DNA from 3 places in the Leclercia sp. CFBP8987 genome. Region 2 is predicted to be linked to each of the others. Evidence: predicted binding sites of a transcription regulator. Region 2 holds the regulator's gene; each other region holds the start of a gene.
The links. Region 2 encodes Fur, which represses iron uptake genes when iron is present. Its sites were predicted from a motif close to ATAATAATGAGAACNACTATCAA; they were not measured.
Positions count from the first base shown of each region.

Region 1: a site for Fur is predicted at 2,775-2,797, ahead of efeU (iron uptake transporter permease EfeU). Genes of this name have one in related genera too.
Region 3: a site for Fur is predicted at 1,425-1,447, ahead of sufA (Fe-S cluster assembly scaffold SufA). Genes of this name have one in related genera too.

Region 1 covers NZ_CM188255.1:1,728,784-1,732,842, reverse strand. Annotated here, with positions in the region: gene efeB (iron uptake transporter deferrochelatase/peroxidase subunit) at 1-710, opposite strand, end outside; gene efeO (iron uptake system protein EfeO) at 715-1,842, opposite strand; gene efeU (iron uptake transporter permease EfeU) at 1,886-2,719, opposite strand; gene SOM40_RS08145 (NupC/NupG family nucleoside CNT transporter) at 2,971-4,059, shown strand, end outside.
Region 2 covers NZ_CM188255.1:1,316,094-1,320,152, forward strand. Annotated here, with positions in the region: gene glnS (glutamine--tRNA ligase) at 1-6, shown strand, start outside; gene chiP (chitoporin ChiP) at 442-1,848, shown strand; gene chiQ (ChiQ/YbfN family lipoprotein) at 1,895-2,224, shown strand; gene fur (ferric iron uptake transcriptional regulator) at 2,371-2,817, opposite strand; gene fldA (flavodoxin FldA) at 3,109-3,639, opposite strand; gene ybfE (LexA regulated protein) at 3,795-4,059, opposite strand, start outside.
Region 3 covers NZ_CM188255.1:1,976,805-1,980,863, reverse strand. Annotated here, with positions in the region: gene sufB (Fe-S cluster assembly protein SufB) at 1-1,008, opposite strand, end outside; gene sufA (Fe-S cluster assembly scaffold SufA) at 1,017-1,385, opposite strand; gene menI (1,4-dihydroxy-2-naphthoyl-CoA hydrolase) at 2,109-2,519, opposite strand; gene ydiJ (D-2-hydroxyglutarate dehydrogenase YdiJ) at 2,516-4,059, opposite strand, start outside.

The sequences.
Region 1 (4,059 bases), 410 kb from region 2:
AAGCCGAGCAGGTTCACCGGCGTCTCTTTGCCTTTGCTGCGCGCGGCGTGGTCAGAGATAAACCCTTCCCGCTTCCAGCGCACACTCAGCAGATCCGGGGTGTGCTTGATCAGATCCCGCAGGGCATGAATCACCGTGTCCTGGGTGTTGGCGCAAATCTGGATCAGCAGATCCCCGTGACACAGGGCCGCATCCAGGGAGTCATTCGGGAAGCGCACCATCTTCTGCAACGATTTTGGTTTCTGTGGTGCCAGTCCAAAGCGATCGTCAAACAGCGAGGCCCCCAGCGACACCGTCATGGTCAGGTTATCCGGGGCGATAAAGGCCCCCAGAATCCCCGAATCCATTGGCGGCAGACGTGGGTTCGGCGTGTCGGGTGCCGGGCCGCCGGTGGTCAGAAAGGCAATGCGCTGGGTCAGGAGGCGGAACAGACGCTCCAGCTCGCTTTTGTCGCTGGCCAGCACATCGAAGGCCACCAGCATCATCGACGCCTGCTGCGGGGTTAAAATTCCGGCCTGATGCGGACCGTAGAACGGCTGGGACTCCATCCGCGCATCCGGGGAGAGCGTACCCGGCGCGCTCTGCGGTTTTGCCGCATGCGCCACCAGACAGCCGCCCGCCAGGGCAAGGGCGCCGCCAAGCGCCCCGACCCCTTTTAACAACCGACGCCGTGAAGGTTCCACAACGTCGTACTCATCATGCTTGTTCATCAACTTAGTCCAGACCCAGTACGCCACGCAGCTGCGCCAGATCCTCTGCCAGAGTGGTGATCGGCCCTTTCAGAGCGTTACGGTCGGCATCGGTCAGCTTGTCGTAGGTTTCAAACCCGTCTTTGGTGCGGTATTTCGCCAGAATGGTGGTCACCTTCTTAAAGTTGGCATCCACTTTCGCCAGCAGTTCGCTGTTATCTTTCTGCAGCTGGGGACGCAGCAGGTCAACGATCTTCTGCGCGCCTTCGACGTTAGCCTGGAAGTCCCACAGGTCGGTATGGCTGTAGCGGTCTTCTTCCCCGCTAATTTTGCTGGCCGCCACTTCTTCAATCAGCCCTGCCGCGCCACCCACCACTTTTGACGGCGGGAAGGCCAGCTCGCTGATGCGTTTTTGCAGCTCCAGCACGTCGCTGTTCAACTGCGTCGCGTACTGCTCCATCCCTTTGGTGGAGTTATCGCCAAACAGGGCTTTCTCCAGACGGTGGAAGCCGGTGAATTTTGGATCGGCGGCTTTCTGCTCGTAGTCATCTTCACGGGCATCGATGCTGCCATCCAGGTCCGAGAACAGCTCGGCGATAGGCTCGATGCGCTCGTAGTGCTGACGGGTTGGCGCGTACAGGGATTTGGCTTTTTCGATATCGCCCGCTTTCACCGCGTCGGTAAAGGCTTTGGTGCCAGCCACCAGGTCCGCCGTCTCTTTGGTGACGTAAGCTTTATATGCGGTAATGGCCTCGCCGAGGCTCAGCAGCGCGTCGCCTTTGGCGGCGTCGGCGGTGGCAGCACCTTTGACGATCAGCTTACCTTTCGGGTTGGTCAGCAGGCCGCAGGTCATGTCATATTCACCTGGCTGCAGGTTGGCGGTCATCTTCTGAGTGAAGCCCGGGGCGATGTTCTCGCGCTCTTCCACCACCATCACCCCTTTGAGGATCTCCCACTCCAGCGCTTTCTGGCTGTGGTTCTGGATGATGAACTGGGTTTTACCGCTGTTGACCGTGATGGTCATCGGCTCACACTGTTTATCATTGACCGTCACTTTTACCTGCGGAACATCTGCCGCCTGAACATAAAACGCGGAGGTAAGCAGCGCGGCAATACCCGCCTGCAAAGCGGTGCGACGAAGTTGAATAGTCATAACCTTTCCCTTTTAAAAGTATGTTGTAACTACAGTGAGCACTTCAGGGCGCAGTATGCGACGGCTGCGTGCCCGGCCGCGATGGCATAAAGAACAGCGCCAGCGCCGGAATGAGATAGATAAAGTACACCGCCACTTCACTGACGCTCGGCGCTTCCTGATAGCCGAAGATCCCTTCCAGCAGGGTGCCGGTCAGCGAATGGGTGGACAGGATATTACTGAGATCGAACGCCACATCCTGGAAGTGGTTCCACAGGCCCGCCTCATGGAAGGCGCGGATCGCCCCCGCGGCCAGCCCGGCGGCTACCAGCAGAATAAACAGGCTGGTCCATTTGAAGAAGACGCCGAGGTTAAGGCGGATCCCGCCCCAGTAGAGCAGGAAACCGAGCACCACCGCAGTGGCCAGACCCAGCACCGCACCCAGCGGCGGCCAGATGCCGACATCCTGCTGGAAAGCGGCCAGCAGGAAGAAGACCGACTCCAGCCCTTCACGCGCCACGGCGAAAAAGACCATCATGATCAGCGCCCAGCCGTGGTGATTGCCTTTCGCCAGGGCGCTGTCCACTGCCTGCTCCAGCTGGACCTTGACGTTACGCGACACTTTACGCATCCAGAACACCATCCAGGTGAGGATCACCACCGCAATCAGCGCCACGAGGCCTTCAAACAGCTCCTGCTCTTTTTGCGGGAATTCCCCGGTGGTTTCGTTGATCGCAATGCCCAGACCCAGGCAGAGGGCGGCAGCCAGGAAGACGCCGATCCACATCACGCCGATCCAGCGGCCGCGCTGAGTACGTTTCAGATAGCTGGCGATCAGGCTGACAATAAGGGCCGCTTCGAGGCCTTCACGTAACATAATGAGAAATGGAACAAACATGCCGACACCTTAAATGTTATTCACGGTCAACTGATGCAAAGAAAAGTAAATTCTTTTGATAGTGATTATCATTACGGCAATAAGAAATACAAGCGAAATATGCTGCGTTTTGATGACAGGATGTAAAACCATAAGCAGAAGATAATCACTCAGGTGACTAAAGGGTTCATAAGTTATGTCGTAAAAGTTCATTTACGGTTACAGCGGGCTGTGGCTAAATAAGCGCCTCATTAATCTGCTGAAAATCAACTATGTATCAATTCCTGCACTTCCTGCTGGCGCTGGTGGTAATCCTTGCGCTGGCCTGGCTGGTCAGCTTTGACCGCCGCAACATTCGCATTCGCTACGTTATCCAACTTATTGTGATTGAGATTGCGCTGGCATTCTTTTTCCTCCACGCCGAAAGTGGCCTGTTTGTTATTCAGTACGTCTCAGGCTTCTTCGAGTCATTACTGAAATATGCCGCCGAAGGGACCAACTTTGTATTTGGCGGAATGGGTGAAAAAGGGCTGGCCTTTATTTTCCTCGGCGTGCTGTGTCCGATTATCTTTATTTCCGCGCTGATCGGGATTCTGCAGCACTGGCGTATTCTGCCGGTGATTATCCGCGTTGTTGGCACCCTGCTGTCGAAGGTTAACGGCATGGGCAAGCTCGAATCCTTTAACGCCATCAGCTCTCTGACGCTTGGCCAGTCGGAAAACTTCATTGCTTACAAAGGGGTGCTGGGGGATCTTTCGTCGCGTCGTCTGTTCACCATGGCGGCTACCGCGATGTCGACGGTTTCACTGTCGATTGTCGGAGCCTATATGACCATGCTGGAGGCGAAATATGTGGTGGCGGCGCTGATCCTGAATATGTTCAGCACCTTTATTATCCTGACGGTGATTAACCCGACTCGCCCGGAAGCGGAGCCGGAAATTAAGCTGGAGAAGATGCATGAGTCCCAGAGCTTCTTCGAGATGCTGGGAGAATATATTCTGGCTGGCTTTAAGGTGGCGATGATTATTCTGGCGATGCTGATTGGCTTTATTGCCCTGATCAGCGCCGTTAACGCCCTCTTCTCCAGCATCTTCGGCCTGAGTTTCCAGCAGATTCTGGGTTACGTCTTCTATCCCCTGGCGTGGCTGGTGGGCATTCCACTGAGTGATGCCCTGCATGCGGGCGGGATTATGGCGACCAAGCTGGTGGCAAACGAGTTTGTGGCGATGATCGAGCTACAAAAAATCGCGGCACAGATGACCCCGCGCGGGCTGGGCATTCTGTCGGTGTTCCTGGTCTCCTTCGCCAACTTTGCCTCGATCGGCATTGTGGCCGGGGCGATTAAGGGGCTGAACGAGCAG
Region 2 (4,059 bases):
GAATAATTCCCTTTTTCCTGTAAAAAACGCCGCGCACTGCGGCGTTTTTTTTGGCCTGCCATAAGCCGTTAGTCTTTTAAATCTTCGCGTTGCGAATTAATTCTGTTTCTTAAAACGGTTCGCTTTCTCTTCCTTTTCGCAAATTAATCGCTAATACGGCCGGGCAGGGTATGTAATCTTTATTTATTAAAAATAAATCGCTCATTCTGAAGATTATTTTAAATAAATATTCTTCCTCATTTCCTTTGTTACAAACCGCAACCAAATATGTGCGCTTTGTCATAATCCTGACTTTTGATCGCTGAAAAGCGTTGATAATTCGCGTCGCGAAAAATAGTCTAAGGGCAGGAGATGTAAGCGGGTATTTCCGCTTACCTCCACTTTTAACTTTTTTGTTTTTCGCCGTTTTAGGCGCTTTTAATACGTCAAAGAGGATTAATTATGCGTACGTTTAGTGGCAAACGTAGTACGCTTGCGCTGGCTATCGCCGGTGTTACAGCAATGTCAGGCTGGGTGATTTCTCCGGAAGCTCAGGCCGAAGGTTTCATTGATGATTCAACCCTCACGGGCGGTATCTATTACTGGCAGCGTGAACGTGACCGTAAAGATGTTGAGTCAGATAAATATAAAACTAACCTCGCTCACTCCACCTGGAACGCCAATCTTGATTTCCAGTCCGGCTATGCCGCTGACATGTTCGGCCTTGATCTGGCTGCCTTCACTGCCATCGAAATGGCGGAAAACGGCGACAGCGGCCACCCGAACGAAATCGCTTTCTCCTCCAGCAACAAAGCCTATAAAGAGGACTGGTCCGGCGATAAGAGCGGGATCAGCCTGTATAAAGCGGCAGCAAAATTTAAATACGGTCCGGCCTGGGCCCGCGGCGGCTGGTTACAGCCAACCGGTCAAACCCTGTTAGCGCCGCACTGGAGCTTTATGCCGGGTACCTATCAGGGTGCCGAAGCCGGGGCCAACTTTGACTACGGCGATAGCGGTGCGTTGAGCTTCTCTTATATGTGGACCAACGAGTACAAAGCGCCGTGGCATCTCGAGATGGACAAGTTCTATCAGAATGACCGAAAAACCCGCGTCGACTATCTCCACTCCTTCGGCGCGAAGTACGATTTCAAAAATAACCTGATCCTGGAAGCCGCTTTTGGTCAGGCTGAAGGCTTCATCGATCAGTACTTTGCCAAAGCCAGCTATAAGCTGGATATCGTCGGCGGTCCGCTCTCTACCACCTATCAGTTCTACGGCACGCGTGATAAAGCCGACAGCGGCACCGTGAACGATATCTACGACGGTACGGCCTGGCTACAGGCGCTGACCCTGGGTTACAAAGTCGGGCAGGTCGATTTACGTCTGGAAGGGACTTACGTCAAGGCAGAAGGGCAGCAGGGTTACTTCCTGCAGCGTATGACCCCAACCTATGCGTCTTCCAACGGTCGTCTGGACGTGTGGTGGGATAACCGCTCCGACTTTAACGCCAACGGCGAAAAAGCGGTCTTCTTCGGCGCCATGTACGATCTGAGCAACTGGAATCTGGCGGGCTGGAGCGTTGGCGCGTCTTATGTCTACGCCTGGGATGCGAAACCGGCCGACTGGTTAATCAACAGTGCCGGTCAGCGTGAAGATATCGCCTCGAACAAGATCAAGGAATCGGCCTACAGCCTGGATGCGATCTACACCCTGCAGGATGGCCGCGCGAAAGGGACTATGTTCAAACTGCACTTCACGCAGTATGACAACCATTCCGATATCCCAAGCTACGGCGGCGGCTACGGCAACATCTTCCAGGATGAGCGTGACGTGAAGTTTATGGTTATCGCCCCATTCACCATCTTCTGATGACAATCCGGGCGGGGAATTCCCCGCCTGACTGGAGACCGTTATGCTGAAAAAAATCGTACTGGTCGCGGTGCTGGCATCAGGACTGGCCGCCTGCGCACAACCCCAGACCCAGAAAGAAGACACGCGTCTGAAAGAGGCCTACAGCGCGTGCATCAATACCGCTGAAGGTTCGCCAGAAAAGATCGAGGCCTGCCAGAGCGTACTGGACGTGCTGCGCCAGGAGAAGGCACACGAACAGTTTGCGACCCAGGAAACCGTCAGAGTGGCGGATTACCAGGCCTGTATTCAGGCGCGTAAAACGGGTAACAATCAGGACGTGACCAAAAACTGCGATAAAATCTGGCAGGAGATCCGCAGCAACAACGCGAAGTAATCTGCTTTTTGCCACGCCCGGTGGTGCAAACTGCCGGAACTGAGCCCGTAGGCCCGCGTAAGCGTAGCGCCACCGGGCTCTTTTTTTGCCTGTAAAAAGGCAAAAAAAAAGCCAACCGTCAGGTTGGCTCAGTGTCGATGCAGGGATTACTTCGTGTCGTGCGCGTGGTCATTTTCGCGACAGTCGCCTTCGGCACAGTGACCGTACAGGTACAGACTGTGGTTGGTCAGGCGAATGCCGTGACGTGCGGCAATTTCGCGCTGGCGTAATTCGATGGAATCATCGCTGAATTCGATCACTTTGCCGCAGTCGAGGCAAATCAGGTGATCGTGGTGATGCTGCTGCGTCAGTTCAAACACGGATTTACCGCCTTCGAAATTATGACGCGTGACGATGCCTGCATCGTCGAACTGGTTCAGTACACGGTAAACGGTAGCCAGACCAATCTCTTCGCCCATGTCGATCAGACGCTTGTATAAGTCTTCCGCACTGACATGATGGTTATCCGGACCCTGAAGCACTTCCAGGATTTTTAACCGTGGAAGCGTGACTTTCAGTCCGGCCTTCTTTAATGCGGTGTTGTTGTCAGTCATGCGGAATCTGTCCTGTTGCTAAACGATTCACTTCTAAAGAAGAAGTGACAGAAAATGCACCTGGGATAATGCGTCTCATTATAGAACTGCCATGACGTAATGAAAACTGCAAGTCTCAAGTAAAGTATGCTTATAAAAACGAGGTACCGCCAACAAAGTTGTTACAAGGTTCCCCGTTTACTCCTGGATCATTGTACAGGTATGGCAGCAAAAGTTAAAAATTTGTAGCAATTATTTTGATTGGAATTACCTATCAATGCGGCGCAACTTTAGCGTTGCGCCGCGACATCATCAAGCGTTGAGGATGTCGTCGAGGTGCAGTTCTTCGCGGATTTGTTTAACCCATTTGTCCACGCGCTCAGCGGTCAGTTCCGGCTGACGGTCTTCGTCGATAGCCAGACCCACGAAGTTGTTATCATCGGCCAGACCTTTAGAGGCTTCGAAGTGGTAACCAGCGGTTGGCCAGTGGCCCACAATCACCGCGCCGCGTGGCTCAATGATGTCGCGAATGGTGCCGAGGGCATCGCAGAAGTATTCTGCGTAGTCTTCCTGATCGCCACAGCCGAACAGGGCTACCAGCTTGCCGTTGAAGTCGATCTCTTCCAGAGACGGGAAGAAGTCGTCCCAGTCACACTGCGCTTCACCGTAATACCAGGTCGGGATGCCCAGCAGCAGAATATCGTAACCTTCGATATCTTCTTTGCTGCTTTTCGCAATGTCATGCACATCGGCAACGTCTTTACCTAACTGTTTTTGAATGTTTTTTGCGATGTTTTCGGTGTTACCCGTGTCGCTGCCGAAAAAAATGCCGATGATTGCCATGAGTAAAATAACCTCTTGATACTTAATGGTATGGTGGCGCAATTTAGCCACGGATAAGGGCAATCATAGCAGAACAGAGAAGCCTGCGGAAACTGCTATCACGCAGGACTGCACTCTGTGCTACATGAAAGCAACAAGAAGGGGAGTTTTCTGAGTTAAACCTTGCCGTGCCATTTCTCGAGCTGCGCGATCAGCATCTCTTCGATAAGCTCACTGCGGCTGATATCACGGGCATTCGCCAGCTCATTCAGCGCATCGACAGCGTCAGCATTCAGTTTCAGCTCGACGCGTTTAAGCCCACGACTTTTATCGCGTTTAAGCTGATTGCGCTTATTAATGCGCAGCTGTTCATCACGCGATAGCGGATTGGTTTTCGGTCGTCCCGGGCGACGCTCATTCGCGAACAGATCTATTGTCGTG
Region 3 (4,059 bases), 660 kb from region 2:
CCCGCGCAGAATGCAGCTTGGGTATTTCCAGGTGATGGCCGAGCCGGTTTCCGACTGGGTCCAGGACATCTTGCTGTTTTCGCCTTCGCACAGGGCGCGCTTGGTGACGAAGTTCAGTATGCCGCCGGTATTGTTATCCCCCGGGAACCAGTTCTGCACCGTCGAGTATTTTACCTCGGCGTCTTTATGGATGATCACTTCCACTACCGCCGCGTGCAGCTGATAGCTGTCGCGAACCGGGGCGGAACAACCCTCGATATAGCTGACGTAGCTGCCCTCATCCGCCACCAGAATGGTGCGTTCAAACTGACCGGTCTTCTCGGCGTTAATGCGGAAATAGGTCGAGAGTTCCATCGGGCAGCGCACGCCCTTCGGCACATAGATAAAGGTGCCGTCGGAAGCCACCGCCGCGTTGAGCGCCGCAAAGAAGTTATCGTTGCTGGGCACCACGGTGCCGATGTACTTCTTCACCAGTTCCGGGTGGTCGTGGATGGCTTCGCCAAAGGAGCAGAAGATGATCCCCTGCTCGCCCAGCTTTTCCCGGTAGGTGGTGGCCACCGAGACGGAGTCGAAGATAGCATCTACCGCCACCTCACGCCCTTCCCGCACCGGCACGCCGAGCTGCTCGAAGGCCTCTTCCACCTCTTTGCTTAAATAGGCGTTGGCCCCGGTCTGCTGCACCGCACCCGGTTCCGAGGCGCAGGTATCGTCGCAGTTGCCGCACGACGGCGCCGAGTAGTAGCTGTAATCCTGATAGTTCAGCTTGTCGTAGTGCGCCTTCAGCCAGTGGGGCTCTTCCATCTCCAGCCAGGCTTTAAAGGCATTGAGACGGAACTCCAGCATCCAGTCAGGTTCATTACGTTTTGCAGAAATGGCGCGGATGACCTCTTCATTGATCCCTTTTGCCAGCTCATCGGTCTGCAATTGGGTGAAGAAGCCCTCTTTGTAATTAATGTGGCCGCCGGACCAGGTGTTGACGTCGTCACTTGCTTCAGTATGTCGAGACATAATACCGCCTATACCCCAAAACTTTCGCCGCAGCCGCATTCGTTCTGGGCTTTCGGGTTATTGAATTTGAATAACTGGTTTAAGCCTTCGCGCACGTAGTCCACTTCGGTACCGTCAATAAACGGCATCGCCTGCAAGGGGACATAGAGTCGGGCGCCGTCCTGCTCAAAAAGCAGATCGTCCTTAGCCGGTTCGCTGACGGTATCCAGTACATAACCAAAACCGGCGCACCCGGTCGTCTTAACGCCTAACCGCACGCCCAGCATGCCCGCCTGCTTGCTTACCAGCTCGCGAATATGCGCCGCTGCGGCAGGTGTTAGCGACAATCCACGCCACGCAAATTCCGTCGGATCAAATGTTTCTGAATGCTGTTGCATATATTCACCTCTTGTAGTGCGCCCCCAGGGCATAACACCATGTTAGTGATAATGATTATCACTTCAACCCCTCAGTTGCAGGGGCATTCGGCTTAACCGCCCTTTTTGGCTACTTTCATTAAGCATAGACCCTGCTACGGGGGTTAACAGGGTTGATCACATTTACTTAAGCGACTGATAAAAAGCGTTATTTCCCCGTTATTCGCGGCTGAATGGGATAAATGCAAAATATGTATAGAAAATACCAATTTTTGAGATAGGGAGTTGGCCGACGCGGCTGCTCATACCTGTAAGCGTATTCTGAAAGGGCCGGGGCACTGGCGATGGATGGCCTTCGGGTGCGCTATCCTTGTTATTCAGGACCAGCATCAGGAGGGGGATATGCTTACAGCACTATTGATAGTCGCCATCCTTGCCGTGGTCATTACGGGTCTGGTTATTGTGTCTGCCATGCAGGATGTAAGAGACGATTACTGAAGGGAAAAGATCGCGAGTGGGGTGCACAAAAAAGAAAGCCCTTAAGACTACCAAAGGTAATCTTAAGGGCTTCTTGCTCCATCCGGCGCTTATCTCCGGCACTCATACTGGCTTAGCTCTTGAAGGAGCATAGGAATAGTCTCATAAACTTTGAGGCGCGAATTAACATAAATTGCTGCCCGCCAGGAAGCGGTGCAATTTCAAGAAGATAGAAAAGAAAAAAGGCCGCGACAGCGTCCTTTCGTTTTATACCACCGCGGTGGTGAGCCGCGACGAGCAGCACAGACGCTGCTGTTCATCGAAGATGTCAATCTGCCACACCTGATGCCGCCCGCCGGTATGCAGCGCGCGACAGACACCGCGTACCCGCCCGCTGCGCACGGAACGGATGTGGTTGGCATTCACCTCCAGCCCCACCACCTTCTGCTCCCCTTCGGTACAGAGATAGCCTGCCACCGAGCCCAGGGTTTCGGCCAGCACCACCGATGCGCCGCCGTGCAGCAGGCCAAAGGGCTGATGAGTACGGCTGTCCACCGGCATAGTCGCCTCCAGCTCATCCTCGCCGATGCGGGTGAACTGAATGTCCAGCAGCCCCACCATGTTCCCGTCGCTCATGGCGTTTAACGCCTGCAGAGTCACCGCACGTTTCCAGATCATCCCATAATCTCCAGTAAGGCCTGCAACGGATGGCGCACGCCGCTACCCTCGACGCGCTTGACCTGGCTGCGACACGAATAGCCGGTCGCCAGACAGCGATTGCGCGGCAGGCGCTGCATCGCCTGGTGCCAGGAGAGCTCATAGATCCCCAGCGAGTTTTTATGATTCACCACCTCATGGCCGTAGGTCCCGGCCATCCCGCAGCAGCCGACGCTCACGCTCTCGAGCTTCGCCCCAAAGCGGGCAAAGATCGTCGCCCACTGGGCAGGCGCGCCCGGCAGCGCGGTCACTTCGGTGCAGTGGCTGAACAGATACCAGGATTCGCCGCTGGTCTCCTGGGTGGTTTGCGCGTCGACAATCGTCGGGAGCCACTCATGCACCAGCATCACGTGGAATTCACCACGTTTGTCGCCGAGGGTCTGCTTGTACTCGTCGCGATAGCAGAGCACCAGCGCCGGATCGACCCCGACCATCGGCATTCCCAGCAGCGCCACCCGGCTGAGGAAGTCAGAGGTTTTTTGCGCCGTTTTGGCGAAACGATTGAGGAATCCTTTGATGTGCTGGGCTTTGCCGTTCGGTGAGAACGGCAGGAGTACCGGCTGATAGCCTAACCGCTCGACCAGGCGGATAAAGTCAGCCACCACCTGCGCATCGTAATAGCTGGTAAAGGGATCCTGCACCACCAGCACGGTTTTCGCTTTTTGCTCCGGACTCAGGGCTTCCAGTTGCTCCAGAGTCAGATTGGCGGAGCGGTGGCCCACCAGCTGACGCTGCAGGGACGGGGTGGAGAGCAGCGGCAGGTCAATCATGCCGATATGCTTCTCGGACAGCTTGCGCACCAGCGGCTGGTTGATAAAGAAGTTGAAGGTCTTCGGTGCGCGGGCCATCAGCGGGGCATAGCTCTCAACCGTCGCCACCAGGTGATCGCGCACCGGGCGCAGGTAACGGCTGTGATAGAGCTGCAGGAAACGCGAGCGGAACTCCGGCACGTCGATCTTAATCGGGCACTGGGTGGAGCAGGCTTTACAGGCGAGACAGCCCGACATCGCCTCTTTCACTTCGTGGGAGAAATCGTACTCCCCTTTGCGCGCATGCCAGCTGTTGCGGGTGCGTTCGACAAGGGTGCGCAGGCTGGCGCGTTTTTCCGGCAACTCTTTCTCCAGCGCCAGGGGATCCACGCCGCGGTCGGCCAGCAGACGCAGCCACTCGCGCACCAGGGTCGCACGCCCTTTCGGGGAGTGGATACGGTTGCTGGTGATCTTCATTGAGGGGCACATCGGGCTTTTGGCATCGAAGTTAAAGCACAGGCCGTTGCCGTTACACTCCATCGCGCCGCGCCAGGAGGCGCGCACCGCAATCGGGATCTGACGATCGAAGGTGCCGCGTTTAACCGCGTCCACCTGCATCATCGGGGCATCGACGCCCGCTGGCGGGCAGATTTTACCCGGATTAAGGCGGTTGTCCGGATCAAAGGCCGCCTTGATTTTGCGTAGCTCGCCAAACAGCGCCTCGCCAAAGAAGGCCGGGCTGTACTCTGCGC